Regions from separate parts of the Staphylococcus haemolyticus genome, predicted to be linked through region 1. Evidence: riboswitches for the same ligand, from Rfam matches in the RefSeq annotation. Region 1 holds a riboswitch; each other region holds the start of a gene.

Region 1 (10,287 bases):
ACTGATTTAGCACAACTTAGTCAAACGTTAGAAGCGACAGAACCAGGTTCTACTCAAGGTTTTATGCAATTTTTAACGGATGTGTATAAACGATATGAAGTGGCTCGCAAATACTTCCTTGAACGAACATTCCGTAAACCAAGTGAATTTTATAACCCATTGACGCTATATCGTGGATTAAAATTAAAGACATTTAATAATGCGAATCAATTAATAGATAATTATGTATCCAATGAAAAAATACGTAAGTTACTCGCATTTCAAACGTTATACATAGGTATTGATCCTAAACAAGGGCCTTCAATTTATTCTATTATTCCAATGATTGAAATGGTACATGGTGTTCATTATATAAAAGGCGGTATGTATGGCTTAGCACAAGGTTTACTACAACTTGGTCAAGACCATGGTGTTAAAGTAGAACTTAATGCAGATGTACAAGAAATCATTATTGACCCTAAATTCAAACGTGCAGATGGTCTACGTGTTAATGGTGATATTCGACGTTTTGACAAAGTGCTATGTACTGCTGACTTTCCATATGTGGCACAAAACTTAATGCCTGTGCACTCACCTTTAAAGAACTATTCTCCTGAAAAGGTAGATAACATGGACTATTCATGTTCAGCATTTTTAATTTATGCAGGTATTAATCGTCAATTACGTGATAAATTACATGTACATAATGTTGTATTTGCTAGAGATTTTAGAGGCAATATTGATGACATTTTTAGTGGTAAGATGCCTGATGACCCATCATTATATCTTTACTTCCCATCTGTAGAAGACGAAGCATTAGCGCCTAAAGATCAGACAGGGATGTATGTCTTAATGCCAGTCCCTGAGTTGAAGACAGGTGAAATTGACTGGAAAGATCCTAATATGGTTGAAAAAGCGAAAGATGTCATTTATAACAAATTAGAAACGATTGAGGCACTTAAAGATATACGTCAGGATGTTGTATCTGAAACAGTATTTACACCGCTTGATTTTGAGAGTCGTTATAATGCCAAATTCGGCTCAGCATTTGGACTTATGCCAACACTTACACAAAGTAATTATTATAGACCACCAAATGTATCAAGAGATTATAAAGACTTATACTTTGCAGGGGCAAGTACGCACCCTGGTGCAGGTGTGCCAATTGTGTTGACGAGTGCTAAAATTACTGCCGAAGCAATGTTAGAAGACATAGAACACGGAAAATAAAGTAAAACTTGCTATAAATCTGAAAATTATAAATATTGACAATACTTATTGAACTGATACAATAAATATTAATTCAATAGACTTATCCAGAGAAGTGAAGGGATTTGGCCCAATGAAACTTCAGCAACAGACTTAAAAGACAAAAGTACTGTGCTAACTCCAAAGAGGTATGCCTCAAAGATAAGTGTCATAGTCATAACTAAGCTATATGTCACTATCAATTGAGAGTGATATATAGCTTTTTTAATTTGAAAAGGGGGTAAATAATGACAATTTCTAATAAACTAGCCAATATTCCTGATAGTTATTTTGGTAAAACGATGGGGCGTAAGGTTGAGCATGGACCACTACCGTTAATTAATATGGCAGTTGGTATCCCGGATGGCGAAACGCCTAAAGGCATTGTTGATCACTTTGCTGATGCTGTTCGAATTCCTGAAAATCAAAAATATGGTGCATTTCATGGTAAGGAATCCTTTAAAGAAGCAATTGTTAATTTCTATCAACGACAATATGGTGTTGAACTGCATAAAGATGATGAAGTGTGCATACTTTATGGTACTAAAAATGGTTTAGTGGCTTTGCCTACATGTATTGTTAATCCTGGAGAAAACGTGCTACTTCCAGACCCAGGTTATACGGATTATCTTGCTGGTGTCATGCTTGCTGATGCCAATCCAGTACCACTTAATTTGGAGCCACCACATTATTTGCCAGATTGGAGCAAAGTAGATGCACAAACATTAGCACGTACGTCACTCGTTTATTTGACTTACCCAAATAATCCTACTGGATCAACGGCTACTAAAGCAGTGTTTGATGAAGCAATTCAAAGATTTAAAGGTACGCATACAAAGATCGTTCATGATTTCGCGTATAGTGCTTTTGGATTTGATGCAAAGAACCCAAGTATACTTGCTTCTAAAGATGCAAAGGAAGTAGCAATTGAAATTTTTTCATTATCTAAAGGTTATAATATGTCAGGATTTAGAGTAGGATTCGCAGTAGGTAACAAAGACATGATACAAGCGCTGAAGAAATATCAAACACATACTAATGCTGGTATGTTTGGTGCCCTTCAAGATGCAGCAACATACGCACTTAATCACTATGATGACTTTCTAGATCAACAAAATGAAACATTCAAACGTCGTCGTGACACGTTTGAGAAACAATTAAAAGATGCCAATTTACCATTTGTACATTCTAAAGGTGGTATTTACTCATGGCTTCAAACACCACCAGGGTATGATAGTGAATCATTTGAACAGTATTTGTTGAAAGAACAATCGATCTTAGTGGCGCCTGGCATTCCATTTGGTGAAAATGGTCGTCATTACGTCCGTATTTCCCTAGCATTAGATGACCAATTATTAACTGAAGCGGCTAAACGATTAGCTTCTTTATCTTATTTATATAACGAGTAACAAGAAGTCACAAATAGAAAGGATGAAATTTTATGACTAAAATTAAAATAATGAGTGTACGAGATGAAGATATTCCTTATATTGAAGAATGGGCGGAACAAAATAATGTCGAAGTAGAGTTAAATAAAGAAATATTAACAGAAGATAATGTCGATGATGTTCAAGGATTTGATGGTTTATCTTTGTCTCAACAACATCCAATATCGGAAGATGTATTTGCCAAATTGCAACAATTTGGTATTAAACATATTGCACAACGTAGTGCTGGATTTGATACATACGACTTAAATTTAGCTACACAATATGGCATTATCATATCTAATGTACCGTCATATTCACCTAGTTCAATTGCAGAGTTTGCAGTGACACAAGCCATTAATATTGTAAGAAATCAGAACGACATTCAACGTAAACTTAAAGACTATGATTTTAGATGGGAACCATCAATATTGTCGCGTTCAATAAGCGATTTAACCGTAGCTGTTATAGGAACAGGACGTATTGGTTCGATAGCGGCAAGTATTTTTGCAAAAGGATATAGAAGTCATGTTGTTGCATATGATCCATTTCCTAATGAAAAGGTTGCGCAATATGTTGAGTATAAGGATACGTTGGAAGAAGCTTTACGTGATGCAGATATTGTTACAGTTCATATTCCAGCAACGAAATATAATCCACATCTCTTCAATAGAGATTTATTTTCAAAATTTAAAAAAGGTGCCGTATTTGTAAACGCTGCTAGGGGATCGATAGTAGATACGAGAGCATTACTAGATGCGATTGATAGTGGACACATTAAAGGCGCAGCGTTAGACACCTATGAGCATGAACGAGGGTTGTTCCCAGGAGATTATCGTAATAAAGCAATTAATGATGACTTATTAGATGAACTAATTGCTAGAGAAGATATCTGGTTAACACCACATATCGCGTTTTATACTGATGCGGCAGTTAAGAACTTAATTGTTGATGCACTCGATGCAGTCATTGATGTCATGAATACAGGTACGACAAAATTAAGAGTGAATTAAAAAAATAAGAGTTGGGCATGGGACAGAATTATTTAAAAATTCAATGTCCCATACTCAACTCCTCATATTTTGCCAGCACGATTGCTCACTTTTCTAGTTCGCCTACATCCTAATGGCTTTTGTACGGGCCTTATTGACTGCCTAACAAAAGCAGGTTTCTTATTCAGATCTTATTTTACATCGTAGCCTTGGTCTTCAATAGCTTCTTTCATTTGTTCAACTGATACTCTATTTTCGTCGTAATCGACGCGAACTTGATTTTTATCTAAGTCTACTTCTGCTGAAGTCACACCGTTTAATTTCGCTAGTGCTGATTCAACAGCATTTCTACAATGATCACAACTCATACCTTCAACATTAATAACTTTATTAATCATACCTGTCACCTCCGATGTTCTTAGTAATATATACCCATATTTTACTCCTTTTTAATAAACAAAGAAATAAAATAGAAATGCTTCATAATTATAATTTCATTCGTTTTAGTCTTAAGGCATTACTTACTACACTAACTGAACTTAAGGCCATCGCAGCACCAGCTATCCAAGGGGCAAGTAATCCCATTGCCGCAATAGGGATGCCTGCAATGTTGTATCCAAATGCCCAGAATAAGTTCTGTTTAATATTGCGAATTGTTTTATGACTTGCATGAATGGCCTTAGGAACTAATTGGATATCTCCGCCAAGAATGGTGATATCTGCAGCTTCTATTGCTACTTCAGTGCCCGTTCCCATTGCAATGCCAATATCTGCTTTGACGAGGGCAGGCGCATCATTGATACCGTCACCGACCATAGCGACATTATGTTTCTGTTCTTGTAATTGAGTTATATGATGTGCTTTATCTTCAGGTAGGACGCCGGCAATGACTTGATCAATGCCGACTTCTTTAGCAATAGCTTTTGCAGTTCGTTCATTATCACCAGTTAGCATGACCGTTCTGATATTCATAGATGATAATTGTTGGATAGCTTCTTTAGCAGATGCTTTAACAGTGTCAGCTACAGCAATCATACCTCTTAGTTCGCCATCATAAGCTATTAGCATAACAGTGTGTCCCTCGGCTTCCATCTGTTTCATCTTCTGTTTAATGCTTTGTATATTGATTTGATGATCTAACATTAACTTTTGATTACCTACAAATAACATAGAATCATCTATAATGGCTTGTATTCCGTGACCTGGTAATGTTTGATAATTTGTGACATTTACCAAGTTAACTTTGTGTTGTTTGGCGTAGTTAACAATTGCAGTAGCAAGTGGGTGTTCAGAGTTATTTTCAGCTGAAGCAACTAAAGTTAAGGTATCTTTGTCACCTTCAAAATAAGTTACTTCTGGTTTGCCGTGTGTAAGTGTTCCTGTCTTGTCAAACACAACTGTATCAACTTGATTTGTACGTTCGACATATTCGCCACCTTTAAACAAAATACCATTTTCAGCAGCGCGACCAGTTCCAACCATTATTGAAGTTGGTGTAGCTAAACCAAGTGCACATGGACAAGCAATCACTAGAACTGATATCGCAGCAACAAGTGCATCTTCAAATTGACCAGGATGTACAAGTGTAATCCAAATTAAGAATGTCAGTAAAGCAATCGCAATAACAATTGGAACGAAATAACCTGATATAATATCAGCTAAACGTTGGATAGGTGCTTTAGAACTTTGAGCTTCCTCAACCACTTTAATAATATTGGATAGGGCAGTATCTTTGCCAACTTTAGTTGCCATAATTGTAATAACACCATTCGTATTCATAGTTGAGCCTATTACTACATCATCAACGTGTTTATCAACTGGCATGGATTCACCTGTTAGCATTGATTCATCAATAGCAGTTTCACCCTTAATAATTTGACCATCGACAGGTATCTTTTCACCGGGTTTAATTAACAAGATATCATCTACATTAACTTGATTGAGCGGTACCATTTTCTCCATACCATTATCATCAATTAGGCGTGCCTCTTTTGCTTGTAAGTTAAGTAATTCACTTAATGCATTCGTCGTTTGTGATTTAGCACGTGCTTCTAAATATTTTCCGAAAAGAATTAATGTGATAAGTACAGCGCTTGTCTCAAAGTAAAGGTGAGGCATGTTTGTGGCACCAGAAAACCATTTGATCATTTCATAAATACTGTAAAAGTATGCAGCACTAGTACCTAATGCAACGAGCACATCCATATTAAAGCCACCGTTGCGCAAGTTCTTATAAGCGCCAACATAAAATTGCCAACCAATGATAAATTGGATTGGTGTCGCAAGGATAAATTGGAACCAAGGATTCATTAAGATATCTGGTAAATGCATATTAAAGAGATGGACGAGCATTGTCATTAATAGAGGTAATGACAGAATAGTAGAGATCATTAATTTATTTCGCTTATGCTTAAGTTCTTGTTGTTTACGTGTTGCTTGATCTTCTTCGGATTGTTTAGGCTGTGCGTCGTAACCTAAGTTTCTGATTCGTCCAATTAAGGTATCTAAATCCGTTTGTCCAGGATAATACGTTACCATTGCTTGTTCAGTTGTTAAATTAACTGTCGCATCTTTAACACCTGGTGCTTTATTTAATACTTTCTCTATACGATTTGAACATGCTGCGCAGGTCATACCAGTAATGTCTAACTCAGCTTTGTCAATGACAACATCATACCCAAGCTTTTGAACCGTTGTAACAAAGTCATTTATTGCATAGTCATTAGTATCATATTCAATCGTTGCTTTTTCCGTTGTCAAATTAACTTGTGCTTTTACGTTATCCATTTTATTTAAGCGCTTTTCAATACGATTCGAGCAAGCTGCACAAGTCATACCAGTAATGTTCAATGTGGCATTTTGTTTATTGCTCATTAAGACACCTCCATTACAATTCATACATAATATACCCCCTTAGGGTATTCGAGTCAATGTTTCTGTCTTAATTTTTCGCATAAAAAAGTAGGACAGAATTCTTTTCGAATTCATTGTCCTACTACTTCGAATTTGCAAAATAGCATCATTATATTATTTATGTCCTAGACTACTAACTACTATTGTAATGATTATATAGCTTACTTAGAAAAAATCAGATGGCTTAAAATTTTCTAAATTTAAGTCTTTATAATTATTAAAATCAAAATTGGATATATTTTGAACAAGTTCACCGTTTTTCGCTTGATTATAATAATAATTTGCTTCGTTCATTACATCATGATCTTGGAATGTCTTTATAACGCCAAGAATGATAAGCAATGCAATGATACCTTTCAATAAACCTCTCATAGAATGTCGCACTCCTTTTTCTGTAATATCTCGTTAGTGGCTTTAGTTGGTTTCTTTAATAGAAGTTTAATTTAATTATATAGGCTTTCTAATAAAATTGCATGAGACTAGGGAACTGACTTTTTATAGTTCTAAAGTTGTAATAAATTGAACGGTTCTATACACATTGATCTATTGTTTCAAAAGAGTCTTTATTAGGAACGATTAAGTAAATGGATAAGGAGTGAAAATGAATGAATCTATTAGAATTCCATAAACAAATTAAAGGTTATACTCAAAATCGTCAACCAGGAACAGAGAGAGACATGGATCCTAGACCCATTTCAGAACTAAATGAATATAAAGCAGCTGGTAAATTGCAAGGTAAAGTTGCATTAATTACTGGTGGTGACTCAGGGATTGGTCGCTCTGTTGCGATCTTATTTGCAAAAGAGGGCGCTAATGTAGCTATTGGTTATTATGATGAGCATGAAGATGCAGAGGAAACTGTTAATCGTCTTAAAGAGATTGGCGTAAAGGCTAAAGCATATGCCCATGATTTAAAAGATGCACAACAATCTAAAGATTTAGTGCAACAAGTTGTTCAAGAATTTGGTGGTCTAAATATTCTAGTCAATAATGGTGCGGTCCAATATCCTCAAGATAGTTTCATGGATATTACGCCTGAACAATTTAAAGATACATTCGAAACAAATATATTTGGCATGTTCTTCTTATCACAAGCTGCCGTTCCATATCTAAGTGACAACGATACAATTATTAATACGACAAGTGTGACGGCATATCGTGGTTCTGGTCATTTAATTGATTACGCTTCAACTAAAGGTGCGATTGTTTCGTTTACACGTTCACTAGCAACCACACTAATGGAGAAAAATATTCGAGTTAACGGTGTGGCACCTGGTCCAATTTATACACCACTCATTCCGGCTACTTTTGATGAAGACAAAGTAGAAAATCAAGGTGGCAACACACCAATGGGTAGACGTGGACAACCAGCAGAACTTGCGCCAGCTTATGTATTTCTTGCTACAAATGCGGATAGTTCTTACATCACTGGTCAAATCATCCATGTTAATGGTGGAGACTATATTACAACTTAAATGAAAATTTTAATGTATTGAGCCATAAAGGTGTCTAGTGCCTTTATGGCTTATTTTATGTTGAAAAAGAAAGTGTTTCCGTGCGAAAACCACTTAATTTATTTAAACTATAATATAAATATTAAATAAAGGTGGGTAAGTACAATGACAGAAAAAGAAAAGATGTTAGCACACCAGTGGTATGATGCCAATTTTGATAAAGATTTGGAAACTGAACGAGTACGTGCAAAAGATTTATGTTTTGACTTTAACCAAACGCGTCCGAGTGATGACAGTAGAAGACAGGCTATATTAACTGAATTATTTGGTTATACATTAGAGAATGTCGCAATTAATAGTCCGTTCGATACAGATTATGGTTGGAATGTTAAATTAGGCAAAAATGTGTTTGTTAATAGTAATTGTTACTTCATGGATGGAGGTGGCATCACGATTGGTAATGATGTATTTATAGGTCCGTCTTGTGGCTTCTATACTGCCCATCATCCATTAACGCCTAAAGAACGTAATGCAGGTTTAGAGTTGGCGCAGCCGATTACTATTGGAAATAATATTTGGTTTGGTGGCAATGTCGTTGTCACACCTGGTGTAACGATTGGAGATGGTTCAGTTATAGCAGCAGGAAGTGTAGTAACTAAAGATGTACCACCGAATAGCCTAGTTGCGGGTGTGCCTGCTAAAGTAATAAGAGAGATAAATGAAAATGACGCACCTAAAAATTAATAGGACTATTTATCTATAAAACAACTTTTGAGTACTTACTTAACTTGATGTCGGCTAATTGGATTAAAGGTACAATAGTTAAAGTATACGAATGACTAATAATTAAAACTTTTCAGATAATATGTATGTAAGCGATTGCAAAAATAACCCGAAGCATAGTAGAATGAAATTAATGATACAAATTATCATTTTAAGTAAGTCAATGTTTTACTGATTTTTATAATTCTTACAAATACATAGGGGGTAATTAAGAATGGTAGTACCTTTCAAAAATGAACCTGGGATTGATTTTTCAGTACAAGAAAATGTAGAAAGATTTCAAAAAACGTTAGAGCAAGTTAAAAATGAACTTGGTCAAACACTTCCAATTGTGATTGACGGTGAGCACATTACTAAAGATGATACATTTGATTCAATTAATCCAGCTAATACATCGGAATTAATTGCTAAAGTATCTAAAGCTACTAAGGAAGATGTAGATAAAGCGTTTGAATCTTCAAACAAAGCTTATAAAGCATGGCGTCAATGGTCACATAAAGATCGTGCAGAGTTATTATTACGCGTTGCAGCAATTATTCGCCGTCGTAAAGAGGAAATCTCTGCAGTCATGGTATATGAAGCAGGTAAACCTTGGGATGAGGCTGTTGGCGATGCAGCAGAAGGTATCGACTTTATCGAATACTATGCACGTTCAATGATGGAATTAGCAGATGGTAAACCGGTATTAGATCGTGAAGGAGAACATAACAAGTACTTCTATAAATCAATTGGTACTGGTGTTACAATTCCACCTTGGAACTTCCCATTTGCAATTATGGCTGGTACAACATTAGCACCAGTTGTTGCTGGTAACACAGTTCTATTGAAACCTGCTGAAGATACAGTATTAACAGCGTATAAATTAATCGAAATCTTAGAAGAAGCGGGTCTTCCTAAAGGTGTTGTTAACTTTGTACCTGGTGATCCGAAAGAAATCGGTGACTATTTAGTTGATTCTGTTCATACACACTTTGTTACATTTACAGGTTCACGTGCAACAGGAACTCGTATTTACGAACGTAGCGCAGTTGTTCAAGAAGGACAAACATTCTTAAAACGTGTTATTGCAGAAATGGGCGGTAAAGATGCGATTGTCGTTGATGAAAATATTGATACTGATTTAGCTGCAGAATCAATTATAACGTCAGCATTTGGTTTCTCAGGCCAAAAATGTTCTGCATGTTCACGTGCCATCGTACACAGTTCAGTGTATGATGAAGTATTAGAAAAAGCGGTAGCATTAACTAAAGAATTAACAGTTGGTAACACTGTAGATAATACATTCATGGGCCCTGTTATTAATAAAAAACAATTCGACAAAATTAAAAAATATATCGAAATTGGTGGAAAAGAAGGTAAAATTGAAATCGGTGGCGAAGCTGATGATTCAACAGGTTACTTCATTAAACCAACAATTATTTCAGGATTAAAATCATCTGATCAAGTCATGCAAGAAGAAATCTTTGGTCCAGTGGTTGGCTTTACTAAATT
Region 2 (10,287 bases), 430 kb from region 1:
CGCATATTAATCTACTATATAATTTACCATTAATATTCATGTAATTCTATTTTCATATTTAAAATTATAGAATAATATTCGTTTAAAGTTTACCACTCTAATTTAATATTACAAATAAGTTGAACCCTTTGAATACGGGACAAAAGTCGTAGTGACAGCCATTTAACCCATTATTACAGAATGATGATACGACTCAATGGTTTAGTAGCAAGCTTTCTATTTTAAACATAAGAATAATATTAAGATTCTGTTGCGACGTCATACTTTTGTAATGCTAAAGAATGTATTACGATATTTAGCTTTTAGTATATTTTTTGATTTTTTGAAAATGAGATCTAAAAAGTTTAAAATGTGGATTTCCATAAGTAGTAAAATGAAGGCATAAAAAAATGCCTATCCTTTTGGATAAGCAATACGGTCTCGACGGGAATCGAACCCGCGATCTCCTGCGTGACAGGCAGGCGTGTTAACCGCTACACTACGAGACCTAAAAATGGTGACTCCTACGGGACTCGAACCCGTGTTACCGCCGTGAAAGGGCGGTGTCTTAACCGCTTGACCAAGGAGCCGTTCTTAAGCACAAGATAGATTATAGCACAGGCTTTATTTTGAAGACAAGACATTTTTTACATAATTTTAATATTTTTTTATATTTCCTTAATTTTTTGGATAAACATTGTAATAACAATGGTTTTAAGGTTACAAATGCTATATTTATCGATCTTTTTACACTCATGTTTCTAAAAAAAAATAGGCATTGAACGAATCAATGCCTACAAATAAATGATGTTTCCGGAATGATAGACGGGCTTCAGTGAGCAGGTATTTCTGCAGAAATACTCAAAGCTCGACAAAACTTGAGAAACAGTTTTGCTCACTTTTCGATTCTGCTCTAAACCTAACCGCTCACTTACGCACCTTTTTGATAGACGGGCTTCAGTGAGCAGATTACTCAACAATTATACGCTAATCGCTTAAATCACAGAACGATTTTCGCTCATAGCTAGTAATTGCTCGCAACCTAACCGCTCACTTACGCACCTTTTCTTCACACCTTTTTTACCACAATTGTTCTAATAGGTTTGTTTGGTCACGGTCTGGACCTACTGAGAAGATTGAAATACGTACATTACATAATTCAGAAATGCGTTCTAAGTATTTACGTGCGTTATCTGGTAATTCTTCTAATGTACGGCAACCAGTGATATCTTCTTCCCATCCTGGTAACTCTTCAAAGATTGGTTTACAACGACGTAATTGATCTAAGTTAGCAGGATATTCTGTAATTTCTTCTCCATCTAATTCGTAAGCAGTACAAATCTTCACTGTATCAAGACCTGTAAGTACGTCGATAGAGTTAATAGATAAGTCTGTAATACCACTAACACGACGAGAGTGACGTAATACAACTGAGTCAAACCAACCTACACGACGTGGACGTCCTGTTGTTGTACCGTATTCACGACCAACTTCTCTAATATGATGTCCATTTTCATCAAATAATTCTGTAGGGAATGGACCATCGCCTACACGAGATGTATATGCTTTACATACACCAATCACTTTAGATACGAAAGTTGGGCCTACACCTGTACCAACTGTTACATTACCTGCAACAGGGTTACTTGAAGTTACGAAAGGATATGTACCATGGTCGATATCTAACATGACACCTTGTGCACCTTCAAATAAAACTTTTTCTTCAGCTACAAATGCATCGTCTAAGATTTTAGAAGTATCTGTAACAAATTCTTTTAAACGTTGACCTGCAGCATAGTATTCATCAAAGATTTCATCGAAACGTGGGCAAGTTTCATTAAACATGCCTTTGAAGTATGCATTTTTAACTTCAATGTTCTCTTTTAAACGTCTTTCAAATGTTTCTTTTTCTAATAAGTCAGCCATACGGATACCAATACGTTGTGCTTTATCCACATAAGCTGGTCCGATACCTTTCTTAGTAGTTCCGATTTTATTATCACCACGACGACGTTCTTCATATTCATCTTGTGCTAAGTGATATGGAAGAATGACTTGCGCACGGTTAGAAATACGTAAGTTAGAAGTAGATACACCACGTTCATTTAAACCGTCTAATTCTTTTAATAATGCAACTGGATCTACAACTACACCGTTACCTATAACTGCAAGTTTATCTTTATAAAAAATACCTGATGGCACTAAATGTAATTTATAAGTTTCTCCACCAAATTGAATCGTATGACCTGCGTTATTACCTCCTGAAAAACGTGCAATAACATCTGCTTGTTCCGCTAAGAAATCTGTAATTTTACCTTTACCTTCGTCTCCCCATTGTGTCCCAACAACTACGATTGATGACATGTGAGCACCTCCAAAGTTTTCTCAATTAACCATTAAGTATTCTATCAATACGAACCCCATAATGCAAATAAAAATCGAACATTAATTTTAGTGCATATGACTTCCACACTCAAAAGTAAATTTACTCAATAAAACTGTTAAATCATTGATAATAAAGCTATTTGAGTTCTTTTATTTAAAAATCATTACACATACTTACGCTAGAAATCCATCACCAAAACAAAACAAAAACCGCATATTAAACGATTTATATCATTTAATATACGGTAAAATATTTTTATGACATTTCTGCATGTGCATAATCAATGTCTGTAAATTTATTGTATTGTTTCATGAAGTGTAACTTCACAGTACCAGTCGGACCATTACGTTGTTTAGCAATAATGATTTCAATTTCACCATTTTCATCATTCGATTGTGGTTCGAAATTTCCACCGTCATCGTCATCTTCACCTTCGCCACGATTATAATAATCATCACGATATAAGAAAGCAACGATATCCGCATCTTGCTCGATAGAACCTGATTCACGAATATCACTCATCATTGGCCGTTTATCTTGACGTTGTTCCACGCCACGAGATAACTGACTTAGTGCAATAACTGGACATTCTAATTCACGAGCAATCGCTTTTAAAGTACGTGAAATTTCAGATACTTCTTGTTGTCTGTTATCAGAAGCACGTGAACCACTACCTTGAATTAACTGTAAATAGTCAATCACAATCATGTCTAAACCATGTTCTTGTTTTAAACGACGGCATTTAGAACGTAAGTCTGTAATTCGAATACCAGGTGTATCATCAATGAAGATCTTGGTACGTGATAATTTACCGACTGCTATTGTAAATCGATTCCAGTCTTCTTCTGTCATCGTACCTGTACGTAGTCGATTGGAATCCACGTTCCCTGAACTACAAATCATACGTGTTGCTAATTGGTCTGCCCCCATCTCAAGTGAGAAAATGCCGACAGTATAATTACCTTCATGTGTCGCTACCTTTTGAGCAATGTTAAGAGCGAAGGCAGTCTTACCTACTGAAGGACGGGCAGCCAAGATAATTAAGTCATTTCTATTAAATCCAGCTGTCATTTGGTCTAAATCACGATAACCCGTAGGAATGCCTGGCGTTTGACCACTATTTTGGTCGAGCTCTTCAGCTGTTTCATAAACTTGTCCTAATACATCTCTAATATCCTTAAATCCATCACTCTGACGATTAGAGGATAATTCAAGAATACGTCGCTCGGCATCACTTAATATCGCATCTAATTCAAGTTCATTATCATAGCCATCGTTGGCAATACTATCCGCAGTTTGAATTAATCTGCGTTTTAATGCATGGTTTGCGACGATATTTGTATAATACTGAATATTACGTGTCGTTGGTACATTATTTGAGAGTTCCGCTAAATATTGAGGACCACCAGCCTCGCTTAATGTACCTTCTTTCGTTAATTGATCCATTAACGTTACGACATCAATTTCATCACCATCTTCATTTAAGTTCATCATCGCTCTGAAGATGTGTTGGTGGGCACCTCTATAAAAGGACTCAGGAAGGAGCACTTCCTGAGTCGAATTAATCAATTGTGGATCTAAAATAATTGCACCTAAGACAGATTGTTCAGCTTCATTATTATGTGGCATTTGCTTTTGCTCATACATATTATCCATTAATCATTACACCTCTAAATCCATCTTAATTTTCATAAATCCTAGTGCAACATTGTTTAAAGTTTAAAATTATTTTGTCATTCGTTCACATAGAATGGTTAAATGACACTCAAATACATATTTTTACTTAACCTAAGTGTTTATACGCTTAAGTAAGTAGTTCTAATGATTAAAATCAAAAAACTGCTTTAGAGCCTATCCGCTTCTTACTTCTCTACAGTGTGAACACGGATCGTACCTTCAACTTCTTTATCTAATTTAACAGGTACATTTGTATAACCTAATGCATGGATACCTTGAGGTAAATCCATTTTACGTTTATCAATTTTAATATCATGTTGTGTTTTAAGTGCTTCAGCAATTTGCTTAGTACTTACAGAACCGAACAATTTGCCTCCTTCACCAGTTTTAGCACTCACTTCAACTTCGATTTCTTCTAATTTAGCTTTTAACGCTTTAGCATCATCAATTTCTTTTTGTCTATCTGCTTCAGCACGTTTATTTTGTTGTTCCAATTGTTTCAAATTACCTGGAGTTGCTTCAACAGCATAATTATTTTTAATTAAAAAGTTATTTGCATACCCTACTGGTACATCTTTAATTTCGCCTTTTTTACCTTTACCTTTAACATCTTGTGTGAAAATTACTTTCATGCGTCTTCACTCCTACTCATTTGTTCTGTAATTGCTTGTTGTAATTGTTCAATCGCTTCTTCAATTGATAATCCTTTCAATTGTGTTGCAGCGTTAGTTAAGTGACCACCGCCACCTAAGGCTTCCATCGTTAATTGAACATTAATAGAGCCTAATGAACGTGCTGATATACCGATTAAGTTATCTTCACGTTTAGCTACTACATAAGAAGCTTCTATACCTTCTAAACTTAACAACTCATCCGCAGCTTGTGCAACTGTAACAGGATGATAAATTTTTTCGTTAGAACCATGTGCAATTGCAATGCCATTATCTTGAACTTCAACTGTTCGAATAAGTTCTGAACGATTGATATACGTATCGACGTCATCTTTTAAGAAGTGTTGCGTTAATATCGTATCTGCACCATGGGCACGTAAATAGCTTGCCGCGTCAAACGTTCTAGAACCTGTACGTAATGTGAAATTACGTGTATCCACAATGATACCTGCATACATAACAGTAGATTCTAAACGTGTTAAACGTTGTTCAGTTGGTTGATATTCTAATAACTCTGTTACAAGTTCTGCAGTCGAACTTGCATAAGGTTCCATATATACTAATAATGGATTAGAAATAAAGCTTTCTCCTCGTCTATGATGGTCAATCACGACTTTACGATTAGCTTTATTTAGAATGTTCTCATCTAATACCATTTCTGGTTTATGCGTATCCACAACGACAATCGTAGATTTGGATGTCATCATATCCCAAGCTTCATCTGATGTTACAAATCTTTCCTTCAACTCAGGTTTCTTATCGATTTCATCCATCACTCGGCGTAACGTTGGATCAATATCTTCCTCGTTTAAGACAACATAAGCTTCTAAATTATTCATTAATGCGAATCTTGAAACCCCAATTGCCGCACCTATAGCATCTAAGTCAGGACGTTTATGTCCCATAATGATAACTTTATCGCCTTCAGTTAAGATATCCTTTAATGCGTGAGAAATAACACGCGCTCTTACACGTGTACGTTTTTCCATCGGGTCAGTCTTACCGCCATAGAATCGCACGTTTCCGTTCATATTCTTAATAGCTACTTGGTCACCACCACGACCTAATGCTAAATCTAGACCAGATTGTGATAATTCGCCAAGATCGATTAAGTTCTCAGTACCTTCTCCGACACCGATACTTAATGTTAATTGAGCACGGTAACCGACACTCTTTTCACGTAATTGGCTAAGGATTTCAAAGTTAGATTCTTCGATTTCAGCTAATATTTTTTGATTTAAATACGCTACGAACTGGTCAGAATTATATCGTTTAAAGTAAATATTGTATTCTGATGCCCAACGACTAATCACTCGCGTTACCATTGAGTTGATTTCAGAACGTTGCGTGTCGTTCATATTTTGCGTAATTTCATCGTAGTTATCTAAGAATAACGTTGCGATGATTGGCTTTGATTCTTCATATAGCTCATTAGTTTGCACTTCATCTGTAATATCGAAGAAATATAAACAACTTTCTTCTTCTGAATGACGAACGTGGTAATGATATTGACCATGTTCGATTTCAACTTCTTGTACCTTTTCAAGCTGCTTTAAAATATTCGGAAAAACTTCATTGACTGGTTCTGAGATGACATTCGTTTCTAAGTGTTCAGACATGTACTGGTTAATCCATTCAATATGGTCATCAGCATCAAGCACGACCATACCAATAGGTAATCGTTTAATTGCTCTGTTGCTTCCAGCCGAGATGTGACCACTTAAGTTATCCACATAATTATCCATTTTCAATAAGGCTTGTCTGACTAACACGATGCTAATAATAATCATCACGACTAAAATAGCTGCTGCAATTGTAGCGACTAATGGTTTAAAGATAAACCATACAACTACAAGTGCAATCGAAGTAAGTACCATTAAAATAAATGGTATCAGTAGAGCCTTCTTAGTGGATTGACGGTTCATTATTCCACCTCTATTCACTTTTTAAAGTCATTTTTTAATCATTCGTTTTAAATTAATTCCTAAATCAAGTACGCCAAGTAATGCAATGATATGTGTTGCTGGTGTAATAATTGTCCCCACAACCATCAGCAATATCGTTACAGCGTTTGGTATACGTTTTGCTTTACCAAAGAAATGAATTACACTTAATCCTTGGATATACATCAGTAATGATAACACAACTTCGAAATTTAACACGATACTTTGGAAAGTACTTGGTTCAGTAGCGAACATTACACAAAGTAAAACAACCATATATACCCACAGTAATGAACGGTTAAGCTGCCAAGCAAATAAAGGTTTAAAAATTGGTGTAGCTACTTTAAATTTACGAAGAATTGGAAATGTAATAATTAAGTTAATTAAGACTAAAATAAAGACCGTAATGATAATAAAACTTGGAAGTTGAACTGCCATTTGACGGAAGCCTTCTTCTAAGATTGTTTTATAATCTGCTTCAACACCTGATGTTACAACAGCATTATGCATTGTATCTTTAAAAGGCTTAATTAATGTCGTAGCGCTAGGTATCTTTTTAAACGTTTGTAATAACATAAATGCGACTAAAGTAAATATACTTAAATATGTTGTAGCTATAAATAAGATGCGTTCTTTAGAGGCACGTTCTTTCAATAATTGGCCAATAATAAAGCTAAGTATTAAAACTAAAATCATGGCACTTAATACAAATGTATTACCCAACAATGTGGTAAGAATTACTGTGATCAAAGCTCCAATTCCAAATGATGGAATAGACTTATTCCATAAAATAATACCTGGAATTGTAGCGAATAAACATAGAATTAATCCAAGTACTGGTAATACATACGTAACTAAAGCAACCATAACAAGTGCAATTGTTCCTATAATTGTTGCTTTAGGATGTACTTTTGAAAACAAATTCGCCACTCCTATACTATTTTGACTATAACTTCTATTTTAACCTCTAAGCAAAATTAAAACAAATTGTGAAGATTGAGGTATAGCATAAGACTATAACAATGTGTTTTTACTTCCATAGCGACCTACCCGTTTCGTCTATTTCCGCTTAAATTTCGTTACTTTAAGAAAATGATACAAGTTAGGTGCCCAATCATTAAAATTTAATAAAAAGCCATCATGACCTACATTATCTGGAACAAAGAAATGACGATGATATTTAAATCGCTCCCCTACTGCCCTCACTTGATCATCTGGATATAATAAATCATCTGTAAAGCCCATTGTTAAGACCTTAGTATCCAGAGATTGATAAACATCATCTACATTAGTACGTCCGCGATCAACATTATGGCTATCTAATACATTTAGCATTGTTAAATAACATGACAAATCATACGTTTCTTTAAATTTATTACCTTGATGTCGTTGATAACTCACCACTTCATCTGGTGAAAAGCGTTGGTCATAACTTTTAGATGAACGATACGTTAGAAAGCCTAATTGTCGCGCAATACTAAGACCTTCTTTGCCACCAATATGAATCGCTTCTCGTGCAATTTCATTGAAAGCACGACTATATGATGACGTCTTATCAGTTGCTGCTAGAATAACCGCCTTATCCACTTCGAATTGGTGATTATATAGAAGCTCCATGACTTGCATGCCACCTAGGCTACCACCAATTAAAATATTAATCTTGTTGAAACCAAGTGCGTGTATGCCCAGTTCAATAGCTTTTACAATATCTCTCAAAGTTAAATGCTTTGGAAAATTTGGATTAGTTAAAGGAGAACTTGAACCAAAGGGACTACCAATAACATTAAACGTTAGAAATTGATAATCATAAATCGGCATATAACCACCGTCTATAATTTCACGCCACCAACCAGGCTCGTCATCTGTGCCATATGTTAGATGATTACCAGTAAGTGCGTGACACACTACAACAAGCGGTTGACCAGCATAGCCTACATGTTCATAACGCAATTGTAAATTATCAATCATTTCACCTGATTCAGTTGTAAAGGGTCCTAGATTTAATGTTTCTACTGTGTAATTGGTCATGCGATTACCTCCTTTTAAATAAAAAAATCGCCTATACTCTATTCTTAAAGTATGAGGCGATTTGTCTCCATTACTTATCATTCGAGTATCTCGTTGGTAGTAGCACCGTGCGTATGCATCGCCGGTTGCTGAAGTTTCTCAGGGCCGTGTCCCTCCACTTCTCTTAATAAGTTTTTTATCTCTATTCATTTACTGCGTATTTATAAAATAGTATCAATGTACCATTTATGTTCTAGACTTTTATTGTATCTAATTGTATAACCAACTTCAATTGTTAGTTGTTAGGTCCTACCTTTTCTAAAAGAAGAAACGTAAACCTGCTATAAGAACAATCCCCACTAGAATGGTTGTCGTAAGACTTCGTGTAAAAAGCGCAACAAAAACAGTTGGAATTGTTACTAAAACAAATGGGATATTGAGTGTATAGCCTGCTACGCCCTCTTGTTGCTCAATAATGCCATCTAAGATGAGTGCTGTAAATAATGTAATTGGTATAAACGATAACCATTTGATTACCGTTTCTGAAAGTTGAATACGTGAAATCATTAAGAATGGAACTACTCGAATAATTAAAGTTACAATTCCACATAACACGATTAATATAAACATGTGCCAAGATGTCGTCATTTATCCATCACCACCCCTAATGTTGCTGCTAACATAGATGCAATTAAAATTGCTACGTATGACGGCATAAACCAGCTTAAACTGAGCATCATCACGATGACAAATACGATAAGTACTATGTAAATTCTAAGTTTAGATGAAGTGATTGATTCAAATTGTGCCATTGTTAAAAAGATAAACATCGCGGTAATCGCAAAATCGAGACCTAACATATCTGGATTAGATATGTATTTACCAAGTAACGCACCAACAATACTTGCTAGTGCCCAAAATGAATATGCAGTTAGATTCAATCCATGTAACCAACGATCGTTTATCTTCTCCCCTTTTAAATGAGGTGTGATTGCAACGCCAAAGGTTTCATCTGTCAAAATTGAAGATAAGCCTAGTCGATTCCAAATACCATAATCTTTATAATTAGGTGCCAACGTCATTGAAAGTAGGAAGAAACGTGAATTGACAATCAATGTTGTAAGAACAATGGCAGAAATCGGTGTTCCAGTAGCCACAAGCGCACATATAATAAATTGTGCTGCACCAGCATACACAAGCAAACATAATAATAGTATTTCGATAATACTAAAGTGTTGTGAAGCCGCCACTATTCCAAATGATAGTCCAATTCCAACGTAGCCTAATAAAGTAGGTATACATTCTTTAACGCCCTGTTTAAATGTCACATGTGATGTCATCTTTGTAACCTCCTTTATTCTGTTTAATTTTATAAAGTAATATACTAATAATTTTAGTCTAATATACGGATGCTAGAGTAGCAACAACATTAGACGCAGGGTTGTGTGATGTTAGACTGAAAGACTACTTAGAAGTATTGATTTGAAAGGATTTTAAATGTGTCTATTTTTTGACTATAACGGTTGATTTACCTCTTGGAAAGCAGTCTAAAATACCCCTTTTAACTTCATCCCTTTATTAAGAAAAAGTGGAATTTTATGCAATTAATTATTAGAAATATACT
Region 3 (10,287 bases), 620 kb from region 1:
AAATTAATTAGAATCTATGTGATTAGTTATTATAAAAATTTTGATTTTATTGTATAAATATATTATAATATTCATAGGTAAACGACAATGCGTGGAGCTTATAAAACGAAATACATTGAATTTCGAGGATTTGAAATGAAAATTTCAACACAAGCAGAAAAAAGGAGCTAGAGTAGTGGATACGCTAGCTCTTTTCTCATATCATATTAATATTAAAAAGTATTAAAAAATTAGATAAATGCAATAAACATGTTCAGTTTTTAATCATGTTGCTGTCATTCAACTATTAGATTATGGATCGAGATACGAAAATTTAAGAACAATCAAATTTTTATACTTACATTATTATATAAATATATTATAATATTATTGGGTCAACGACAATGCGTGGAGCTTATAAAACGAAATACATTGAACACAGTAGCCAGCCTGCTATGAGGCTTGGCAATAATTGAATATCATAGTTTATCAGAGTTTGAAGTGGTGATTATCACTTTAAACTCTTTTTATTTTTTAAATAAAAAGTAGCTTATTATTTAATAGTTGAAATGCACTTTAAATCTTTATACTTATAAGTTAACGTCATTTAAATATGCTACTTCTTAAACACAACCAATGCTAACTAACTCAAATATCGTTATAATTAGAATGTATCTATATGGAGGAATGAATAGTGGATTTTTGGTTAAAAGAACAAAGTATTAAAAATAGAGATAAGGTAGCAGTTACAGATGGAAATCATTCTATAACTTTTAAGGAATTGTATGATAAAGCATTTTCAATATCAGAACAAATTCTTTCTTTAAATAATAATAGAGTAGGATTGTATATTAAAAACGATATTGCGTCTATCACGCTGATTAACGCTTGTTGGTTAGCTAATGTTGAAATAGCAATGCTAAACACGCGATTAACAGAAACTGAAATGATAAATCAAATGAATTCCATCAATGTATCAACAATATTAACGACGCAACCATTTCACTTGTCGGATTTTAATGTAATACATATATCTGAAATAGAACAATATTCAAAACGTATCAATAATCAAACATGTAATTATGATCGAATTGCTTCGATTATGTTTACATCTGGAACGACAGGTCCTCAAAAAGCAGTACCACAAACCTTTAAAAATCATTATGCAAGTGCAATTGGGTGTAAAGAAAGTTTAGGATATGATGAAACCACTAAATGGTTATCTGTTTTACCGATATATCATATTTCAGGTCTTAGTGTTTTATTACGTTCTATAATTGAGGGTTTTACGGTACGTATATTGGAAAAATATAATACACAAACGATGTTATCGATCATTAAGGAAGAAGGACCTACCCATATATCACTAGTCCCACAAACGCTTAAATGGCTTATGGATGCAGGATTAAACCAACCGTTCTCAATTGAGAAAATATTACTTGGAGGTGCCAAATTATCAACTACATTAATTGATGAAGCCCTAAATTATCAGTTACCGATATACAATTCATTTGGAATGACAGAAACGTGTTCTCAATTTCTAACTGCTACACCCGAGATGCTTGCACAACGGTATGATACTGTCGGCAAACCAAGTGAAAACGTTAATGTACGTATTAAACATCCAAATAGTGAAGGTCATGGCGAACTTCTCATAAAAGGGAATAATGTAATGAACGGTTATTTATATCCAGCAGGGTTGAGCGATACTTTTGAGGATGGATACTTTAAGACTGGTGATATAGCAGAAATTGATGAGGAAGGATTTGTGATGGTTTATGATCGTCGCAAAGATTTGATCATAAGTGGTGGGGAAAATATTTATCCATATGAGATTGAATCAATTGCTAAAACACATTCAGATATTAATGACGCTGTATGTGTAGCGCAAGAGGATGAGACATGGGGTCAAATACCAGTACTATATTATGTTTCGGATGATACAATTCCAGAAATAGAATTAACTAAATATTTGAAAACGTATTTGGCAAAATATAAAGTACCCAAAGCCTTTCATCAGGTTGAAAGTTTACCGTACACTTCTACAGGTAAATTACAACGCAACAAAATGATTAATAAAGGACAATAATATGAGGATTAAAGCAGTAAATTTTTATCTTTACAATCATGAATTTAGAGATCCAATTGTAACTCCCAAAGTTAAATTGACATACCGAAAAGCACTTATTGTTGAAATTTTAAGTGAAGAGGATCAATCTTTTTTTGGAGAGTGCAATGCATTTGAAACAAATTGGTACAACGAAGAAACGATTGAAACTGTACAAGAAATACTTTCACAATGGTCAGAAAGTATTGTTAAAAAGTCTGTTCATAAATATGAAGATTGGAAACCATATTTAGATATACTTGACAATTATCCCACAGCGAGAAGTACTGTAGTTATGGCGATTTATCAGATGTATCATGATTTACCGAAGTTTAAAGTAGCGTATGGTGCAACGATAAGTGGCATAAGTGCACAACAACTTGATTATTTAAAACAAACTCAACCCAAACGTATAAAGTTAAAATGGACAGGTCAACTGAATGATGACATCTCACTTTTAGATGACATATTGCCTTATGATTTTGAATTAGCATTAGATGCTAATGAGTCACTAGATGTTTCTGATTTTCAAAAATTAGAATCTATAAATGACCAAAATATACTTTATATAGAAGAACCATTTAAATCGCTTTCTTCAACTTTACACATTGATCATACACAATACCCTGCAATTGCACTCGATGAAAAAGCTACTGATATCAATAGTATTATTTCAATTGTTAACCAATTCCCGGTTAAAGTAGTGATTGTTAAACCATTTAGAGTTGGTGGTCTTGATAGAGTACAATCATTGATTCGTGAATTGAAATCAATTGATATTAAAGTGGTTATAGGTGGAATGTACGAATATGGACTAAGTCGTTACTTTACTGCATTATTAGCTCGAGAAGGTGATTATCCTGGGGATGTAACTCCAGATGGTTATTATTTTACTGACGATTTCACGCAAGGTGTCGGTAAATTAAAAGAGGGGATGATTTCATTTTCCCCCCCTCAAATCGATAAATCAAAATTACTTAAATTAAATTAGTGTCTATGTTTATCCTTTTTTAAAGGAACTGGATCAAATCCACCTTTATGTAGTGGATGACATTTAAGAATGCGACGTATTCCCATGTAGCCGCCTTTGAGTGGGCCGTAAACTTCAATCGCTTCTCGTGTATATTCTGAACACGTAGGATAAAATCGGCATGTGGGTGGTGTCATAGGTGAAATATAGCGTTGATATATATGGATTATTCCAAGAAATAATTTTTTTAACATTATAGGCCTCCAACAAGTAATACGATTATAAATAAGTTTAACATATTGAAGGGAGTAGTATGGAACATGGAGTTTCTAGATAAAGATAATAGACGTGTCACAATGTGTTACAAAACGAACAACGACCATCCAGATGGTAATCATGTTTTAGCTATTCCGTTATATCAGAGTCAGTTACTATTTACCCATCATAAATTACGTGGCATCGAGTTCCCGGGTGGTAAGGTTGAAAAAGGAGAAGAAAGCATACAAGCTATCAAGAGAGAGCTTTTTGAAGAAACAGGAGGCATACCTGAAACGATAGATTATATTGCTCAATATCAGGTTCATACATTCGATAACTCAATTTTCAAAAAAGATGTATATATCGTGAAGGTTAAATCATTTAAAGAGAAAAGTGATTATTTAGAAACGAGAGGGCCATTATTATTTGATAATATTAATTCTATTCCATTAGATAAACAAAGTTATTTAATACAAGATAATGCAATTCTTAAATGTGTTGAGAGGATGATAGAACTTGGATATTATCGTGACTAAGAAAATGCCTATAGCATCAAGAACACACCAATTCGATGAAATTACTTATAAAGTTGATGGCTTAAAAGTAAAAGCATTACAGATGTGTCCTTTAACGAAGACAGTAAAAAGAATCGTAGTATATTTGCGAGGAGGTAAGGGACAAGTCGGACGTGTACGTGCAGCAAGACTAATGCAGTTTGCAAATGATAATACCTTAGTTGTAGGTCCTTATTATAGAGGAAGTAATGGAAGTGAAGGTAGAGATGAGTTTGCTAACGCTGATTTAAAAGATGTTACCTATCTCATAAAGATACTTAAACAACGATTTCCTAATGCATATATACACATGATTGGTTTTTCAAGAGGTGGAATACAAGGACTACTTACATATCAAGATTACCCAGTCGATAGTTACATCATCTGGGGTGGTGTATCAAGTATGCACTTGATGTATGAAGAACGTACTGATTTAAGAGGGATGTTGCGTCGAATGGTAGGACATCCTTCCAAAAATAAAGAATCTTATGACCAAAGAGATGCGATAAAACTTATTGATTCTAATAGTCCACCAATTTTAATCGTTCATGGTGGCAAGGATAAACAAGTAGGTATTCATCATGCCAATTACTTGGAAGAACAATTGAAATTAAAAGGTGTTGTTCATGATACATTTTATCAACTTGATGAAGGGCATGTACCTAGACCACAAGCAATGAAATTAGCGCTCGATTATGTGCATCAATGGATGACGAAATGTGAAGAAATATAATAAGACAACGTATAAGGTTTCAGTATAGTATGCCTTATACATTGTCTTTTTAATAAATATTAATTATTTGTTAAAGCCACCAGTGTTAGCAATTTCTTCAACTTCTGGACCGAATTTCTTGAAGTTTTCTTCAAAACGTTTAATTAAGTCATCCGCTTGAGCGCGATATTTATCAGAATCACTCCAAGCATTAATTGGATTCAGTATTGTTTTTGGAACATCTTCCATTTCAGTAGGAATACTTAAACCAAATTTCTCATCTTTTGTGAACTCTGCATTTTTCAATTTACCTTTAATTGCTTGATCTACCATATAACGAGTGTAATGTAGACTAATACGTCTACCTACGCCGTATTTACCACCAGTCCAGCCAGTGTTAACTAAATATACATCAACCTCATGTTTATCTATTAGCTCACCTAATAAATCTGCATATTTAATAGGATTAAGTGGTAAGAAAGGTGCACCAAAACAAGTTGAGAATGATGGTTCTGGTTCAGTAACGCCACGCTCAGTTCCAGCTAATTTAGAAGTGAAACCACTTAAGAAATGGTACATCGCTTGAGATTTAGTTAATTTAGCAATAGGTGGAAGTACACCAAATGCGTCAGCAGTTAAGAAAATTATTGTATTAGGATGTGCTGCTTTAGATGGTAATACAATATTATCAATGTGATGAATTGGATAAGCAGCACGTGTATTTTCAGTATATGAATTATCATCGAAATCAACAACACCACGCTCGTTAACCACAGTATTCTCTAATATAGTACCGTATTGAATCGCGTTATAAATTTGAGGTTCTTTTTCTTTAGAAAGGTTGATTGCTTTTGCGTAACAACCACCTTCAATATTGAAAATACCGTTTTTATTCCAACCGTGTTCATCATCACCAATCAATTTTCTATCAGGTGCTGCTGATAAAGTTGTTTTACCTGTACCTGATAATCCGAAGAATAAGGCTACGTCTCCTTTATCTCCAACATTCGCAGAACAATGCATACTCATAATATCTTGCATTGGAAGCAAATAGTTCATTACTGAGAAGATACCTTTTTTCATCTCACCAGCATACTCTGTACCACCAATTAAAATGGTTTTATGTTTGAATGAAATGATAACAAAAGTTTCAGATTTAGTTCCATCAACTTCAGGATCAGCTTTAAAGTGAGGTGCTGAAACAATTGTGAAGTTAGGTTTTATATTACTAGCTTCTTCTTTAGAATCTGGGCGGATAAACATGTTTTGAGCAAAAAGGTTGTGCCATGCAAGTTCATTGATAACTGTAAGTTTCAATTGTGTGTCTTTGTCACTACCTGCATAACCATTAAAAACGTAAAGTTCGTCTTTTTTATCAAGATAGTCTAAAACTTTAGAGTAGAGATTTAAGAAAGTTTCTTCATCGATAGGTTGGTTGATATCTCCCCAATGAATATTATCTTTATAAGAAGGTTCTGTAACAATGAATTTATCTTTAGGTGAACGTCCAGTGTATTTACCTGTGCTCGCATTGATAGCACCAAGTTCAGTTAATTCTCCTTCATTATTATCCATAATTTTGTAATAAAGTTGAGTTGTTGAAAGCTGAAAAAGAGAGCTTTCTTTTTCCAATAATTTTTTAATTTTAGGTGTTTCGCCGTATGTATCTACTGACATACCCAATCCCTCCAGCGTGTGTTATAGAAATTCAATATTGTAAGCCTTTACATGAAAATAGTATAACATAATGCCGTAATTATTCCACCTGGAAAAAACAAAAACCATTTAAAAACAAAATTGACATTAATAAATGAATTAGGTAGTATAGTTCTTAACGGATTCTCTTATCCTGAGTGGTGGAGGGACATGGACCCAATGAAACCCAGCAACCTCTTTTTTAAAAGAAAGGTGCCAAACCGTTTGCAGACATATATTCGTCTGAACGATAAGAGCGAATGGACGTTTAAGAGCCTTCTCTCTGTCTTGAATAGTGAAGAAGGCTCTTTTATTTTTGAGCTCACATTTAAAAGAGAATTTTCGTAAATATAGTTATAAAAGGAGCAAATCATGACTTACAATAAACGTTTATTTACTTCAGAATCAGTGACAGAAGGACATCCAGATAAGATTGCTGACCAAGTATCTGATGCCATTTTAGATGAAATCTTAAAAGATGACCCCAATGCACGTGTTGCTTGTGAAACTACTGTAACAACTGGAATGGCTCTAATTTCAGGTGAAATATCTACATCAACCTATGTAGATATCCCTAAAGTTGTAAGAGAAACAATTAAAGGTATTGGCTATACTCGTGCTAAATATGGCTATGATTACCAAACTATGGCAGTTTTAACTGCAATCGATGAGCAGTCACCTGATATTGCACAAGGTGTTGACAAAGCACTTGAATACAGAAATGATATTTCAGAAGAAGAGATTGAAGCTACTGGTGCCGGTGACCAAGGTTTAATGTTCGGATATGCTACAAATGAAACAGAAACATATATGCCTTTACCTATCTTTTTATCTCATCAATTAGCTAAACGTTTATCTGATGTACGTAAAGATGGAATTTTAAACTATTTAAGACCGGATGGTAAAGTTCAAGTAACAGTTGAATACGACGAATCAGATAAACCTAAGCGTATTGACACGATTGTAGTATCATCTCAACATGCGGATGATATTGAATTAGAACAAATTCAAAGTGACATTAAAGAACATGTCATATACCCAACAGTTCCTGAAGGATTAATTGATAATGAAACGAAATTCTTTATCAATCCTACTGGAAGATTTGTTATCGGTGGACCTCAAGGTGATGCTGGATTAACAGGACGTAAAATCATTGTTGATACTTATGGTGGTTATGCACGTCATGGAGGAGGTTGCTTTAGTGGTAAAGACCCAACTAAAGTAGACCGATCAGCAGCTTATGCGGCAAGATATGTAGCTAAAAATATTGTTGCTGCAGGACTAGCAGACCAATGTGAAGTACAACTTGCTTATGCTATTGGCGTGGCTGAACCAGTTTCAATTTCAATTGATACATTTAAAACGGGCAAAGTTTCTGAAGCTCAACTTGTTGAAGCTGTTAGAGCTAACTTTGATTTACGTCCAGCAGGTATCATTAAAATGTTAGATTTAAAGCATCCTATATACAAACAAACTGCTGCTTATGGTCACTTTGGTAGAACAGATGTATTGTTACCATGGGAGAAATTAGATAAAGTCAATGTATTAAAAGATGCTGTTCAAGCTTAATAAACGCTTTAAATAATATAAAGAAATTGTCGAAATTATAGATAGTTTCCATTATAATTAGATTTACTGATAGATTAAAGGAGCGTTGATTTAATGAATTCATTTGGACCAATCGAAATTGGTTTAATCGTAGCAATTGTAGTTGCAATTATCTGTTTAATATTATTCTTAGTTACACTTAAAAGTAAAAACAATATTAAACAGAAAACAAAAGAAGAATACGACTTAAAAGAAAAGCAAATGAAAGCGTCACATGACGAAGCCCTAGAGAAAGAACGCATACAAAATAAAAAGCAAGTTACTAAACAAAAAGAAGATTTTGATGCAACTGTAAGCGGTAAAGATCGTGAAATTGATGCATTGAAACTATTCTCAAAAAACAAAAGTGAATATGTTACGGATATGCGCTTAATTGGAATTAGAGATCGTTTAGTGAAAGAAAAACGTATTAGACCTGAAGATATGCATATTATGGCAAACATCTTTTTACCAAGTAATGAATTCAATGATATTGAACGCATTAGTCACCTTGTACTTACGCGTACAGGCCTATATATTATAGATTCTCAACTATTAAAAGGGCATGTTTATCAAGGTATAAGTGGTAAGCAATTTAACGAATTGCCTATGATGGAACAAGTATTTAGTACTTTGGATTTAGATGTTAAGTCACCTCAAACACTAGTACTCGATCAAAATGAAGATAAATCTTCATTGTCATTCGTTAATTACTCAGAACAACTTACTTCAATTGAAAAGCTAGCGTCAGACTTGCAAACACAATTAGGGGCTAAATATACGCCAACTGCGATTTTATACTTTAATCCTAAACACGATGGAGACGTAACGATTTCAAATTATGCACAAAGTTCAAGTGTTAAAGTTCTAGTTGGACCTGATCAATTAGATGAGTTCTTTAATAAATTTGTATTCCATGGACGTATTCAATATAACGTAGATGAATTACAAAATGTTATGGATAAAATTGAATCATTTAATTAGTATTAGAGCCTGGGACATAAATAATATGATGATGCTATTTTGCAAATTCGCAGTAGCTGACTGAACTGAAAATGCGCTTAACTCAAGCTTTTTTCAGTTCTAGTCATCCTTGCGGGGGTGGGACGACGAATTTAAAAAGAATTCTGTCCCACTCCCTTTTTAATTTTGAGGAGAAGCTTATTAAAATAATAAACTAAACTAATATTAAAGTTTTCAATAATGACAATTATGGGAATAGAGTAGTAATTATTAAAATATAAAGAAAAGAGGTTTCTTTTATGGAAACAATTGAATTTTATAATGGTCACACAATGCCTAAAGTTGGAATTGGTACTTTTAGAGTAGAAAATAACGATGAATGTAAGGAGGCAGTTAAGCATGCAATTGTCTCAGGTTATCGTAGTATTGATACAGCTAAAGTATATGGTAATGAAGAACAAGTTGGTTTAGGAATTAAAGAAGGTCTAGAAGCTACTGGGTTAGAACGTAAAGATTTATTCATTACATCAAAACTATATTTTGAAGATTTTGGGCGCGAAAATGTTGCAAATGCTTATGAAACAAGTATCAATAAATTAGGACTAGATTATTTAGATTTATATCTTGTTCATTGGCCTGGTACTAATGAAGCAATAATGATTGATACATGGAAAGGTATGGAAGATTTATATAAAGATGATAAGGTTAAAAATATTGGTGTAAGTAACTTCAATGCAGAACACTTTGAAGCATTATTAGCTCAAGTTTCTATTAAGCCAGTCATCAACCAAGTAGAATTTCACCCATATTTTACTCAAAATAAACTACGTAAATATTTAGAAGTACAAAATATCCATATGGAGTCATGGTCACCATTTATGAATGCCCAAATCTTAGGTGATGAAACACTTAATCAAATTGGCAAAGAAGTTAATAAATCGGCAGCACAAGTCGTCATTCGTTGGAACATGCAACATGGTGTCATCGTTATTCCTAAATCAGTTACACCTCAAAGAATAGAGGAAAATATTAATGTTTTTGATTTCGAACTAACAGATGAACAAATGGAACAAATTGATTCTCTAAACAAAGATCAACGCATTGGTCCTGATCCAGCAACATTTGAGGGACATTAATAAAAATATAAAAATACACTTCATAGTTGCAAGATTTAATCTTAAAACTATGAAGTGTATTTATTTATATCGAATAACCAATAAAGCAAGAGATAAACCCTATTACAAATTGTAAAATAGAATAACTAAAAAATTGAACAGGTTTAAAACTTGGTGAAATAAATTGGACGATTTCATAAGACAGAGTTGAAAAGGTTGTTAATCCTCCAAGAGCGCCAGTTATAAAAAACAGTGAAAATAATTGATAATCTTGAGCTATCCCATACACGAAGCCAATTAAGAAACTACCAACGAGATTGACTATTAAAGTTGCAATCGGTATAGGT

What was found. Region 1 has a riboswitch for S-adenosylmethionine ahead of EQ029_RS01980 (aminotransferase class I/II-fold pyridoxal phosphate-dependent enzyme). Riboswitches for the same ligand answer to the same signal wherever they lie in the genome.
Region 2: another riboswitch for S-adenosylmethionine. It lies ahead of metX (homoserine O-acetyltransferase MetX); the one in region 1 lies ahead of EQ029_RS01980 (aminotransferase class I/II-fold pyridoxal phosphate-dependent enzyme).
Region 3: another riboswitch for S-adenosylmethionine. It lies ahead of metK (methionine adenosyltransferase); the one in region 1 lies ahead of EQ029_RS01980 (aminotransferase class I/II-fold pyridoxal phosphate-dependent enzyme).

The regions. Positions count from the first base shown of each region.
Region 1 covers NZ_CP035291.1:441,934-452,220, forward strand. Annotated here, with positions in the region: gene EQ029_RS01975 (phytoene desaturase family protein) at 1-1,209, shown strand, start outside; SAM riboswitch class I at 1,289-1,396, shown strand; gene EQ029_RS01980 (aminotransferase class I/II-fold pyridoxal phosphate-dependent enzyme) at 1,476-2,636, shown strand; gene EQ029_RS01985 (D-lactate dehydrogenase) at 2,669-3,667, shown strand; gene copZ (copper chaperone CopZ) at 3,838-4,044, opposite strand; gene EQ029_RS01995 (heavy metal translocating P-type ATPase) at 4,133-6,520, opposite strand; gene EQ029_RS02000 (cell wall inhibition responsive protein CwrA) at 6,725-6,931, opposite strand; gene EQ029_RS02005 (SDR family oxidoreductase) at 7,165-8,034, shown strand; gene EQ029_RS02010 (sugar O-acetyltransferase) at 8,179-8,757, shown strand; gene pruA (L-glutamate gamma-semialdehyde dehydrogenase) at 9,011-10,287, shown strand, end outside.
Region 2 covers NZ_CP035291.1:12,276-22,562, reverse strand. Annotated here, with positions in the region: tRNA gene EQ029_RS00090 (tRNA-Asp) at 416-488, opposite strand; tRNA gene EQ029_RS00085 (tRNA-Glu) at 495-569, opposite strand; gene EQ029_RS00080 (adenylosuccinate synthase) at 1,060-2,343, opposite strand; gene dnaB (replicative DNA helicase) at 2,621-4,021, opposite strand; gene rplI (50S ribosomal protein L9) at 4,228-4,674, opposite strand; gene EQ029_RS00065 (DHH family phosphoesterase) at 4,671-6,638, opposite strand; gene EQ029_RS00060 (YybS family protein) at 6,666-7,592, opposite strand; gene metX (homoserine O-acetyltransferase MetX) at 7,716-8,684, opposite strand; SAM riboswitch class I at 8,756-8,857, opposite strand; gene EQ029_RS00050 (AzlD domain-containing protein) at 8,982-9,311, opposite strand; gene EQ029_RS00045 (AzlC family ABC transporter permease) at 9,308-10,003, opposite strand.
Region 3 covers NZ_CP035291.1:1,065,178-1,075,464, forward strand. Annotated here, with positions in the region: gene menE (o-succinylbenzoate--CoA ligase) at 674-2,068, shown strand; gene menC (o-succinylbenzoate synthase) at 2,070-3,077, shown strand; gene yidD (membrane protein insertion efficiency factor YidD) at 3,074-3,310, opposite strand; gene ytkD (RNA deprotection pyrophosphohydrolase) at 3,377-3,850, shown strand; gene EQ029_RS05265 (alpha/beta hydrolase family protein) at 3,831-4,601, shown strand; gene pckA (phosphoenolpyruvate carboxykinase (ATP)) at 4,665-6,257, opposite strand; SAM riboswitch class I at 6,422-6,532, shown strand; gene metK (methionine adenosyltransferase) at 6,648-7,844, shown strand; gene EQ029_RS05280 (hypothetical protein) at 7,938-8,846, shown strand; gene EQ029_RS05285 (aldo/keto reductase) at 9,125-9,961, shown strand; gene EQ029_RS05290 (fluoride efflux transporter FluC) at 10,026-10,287, opposite strand, start outside.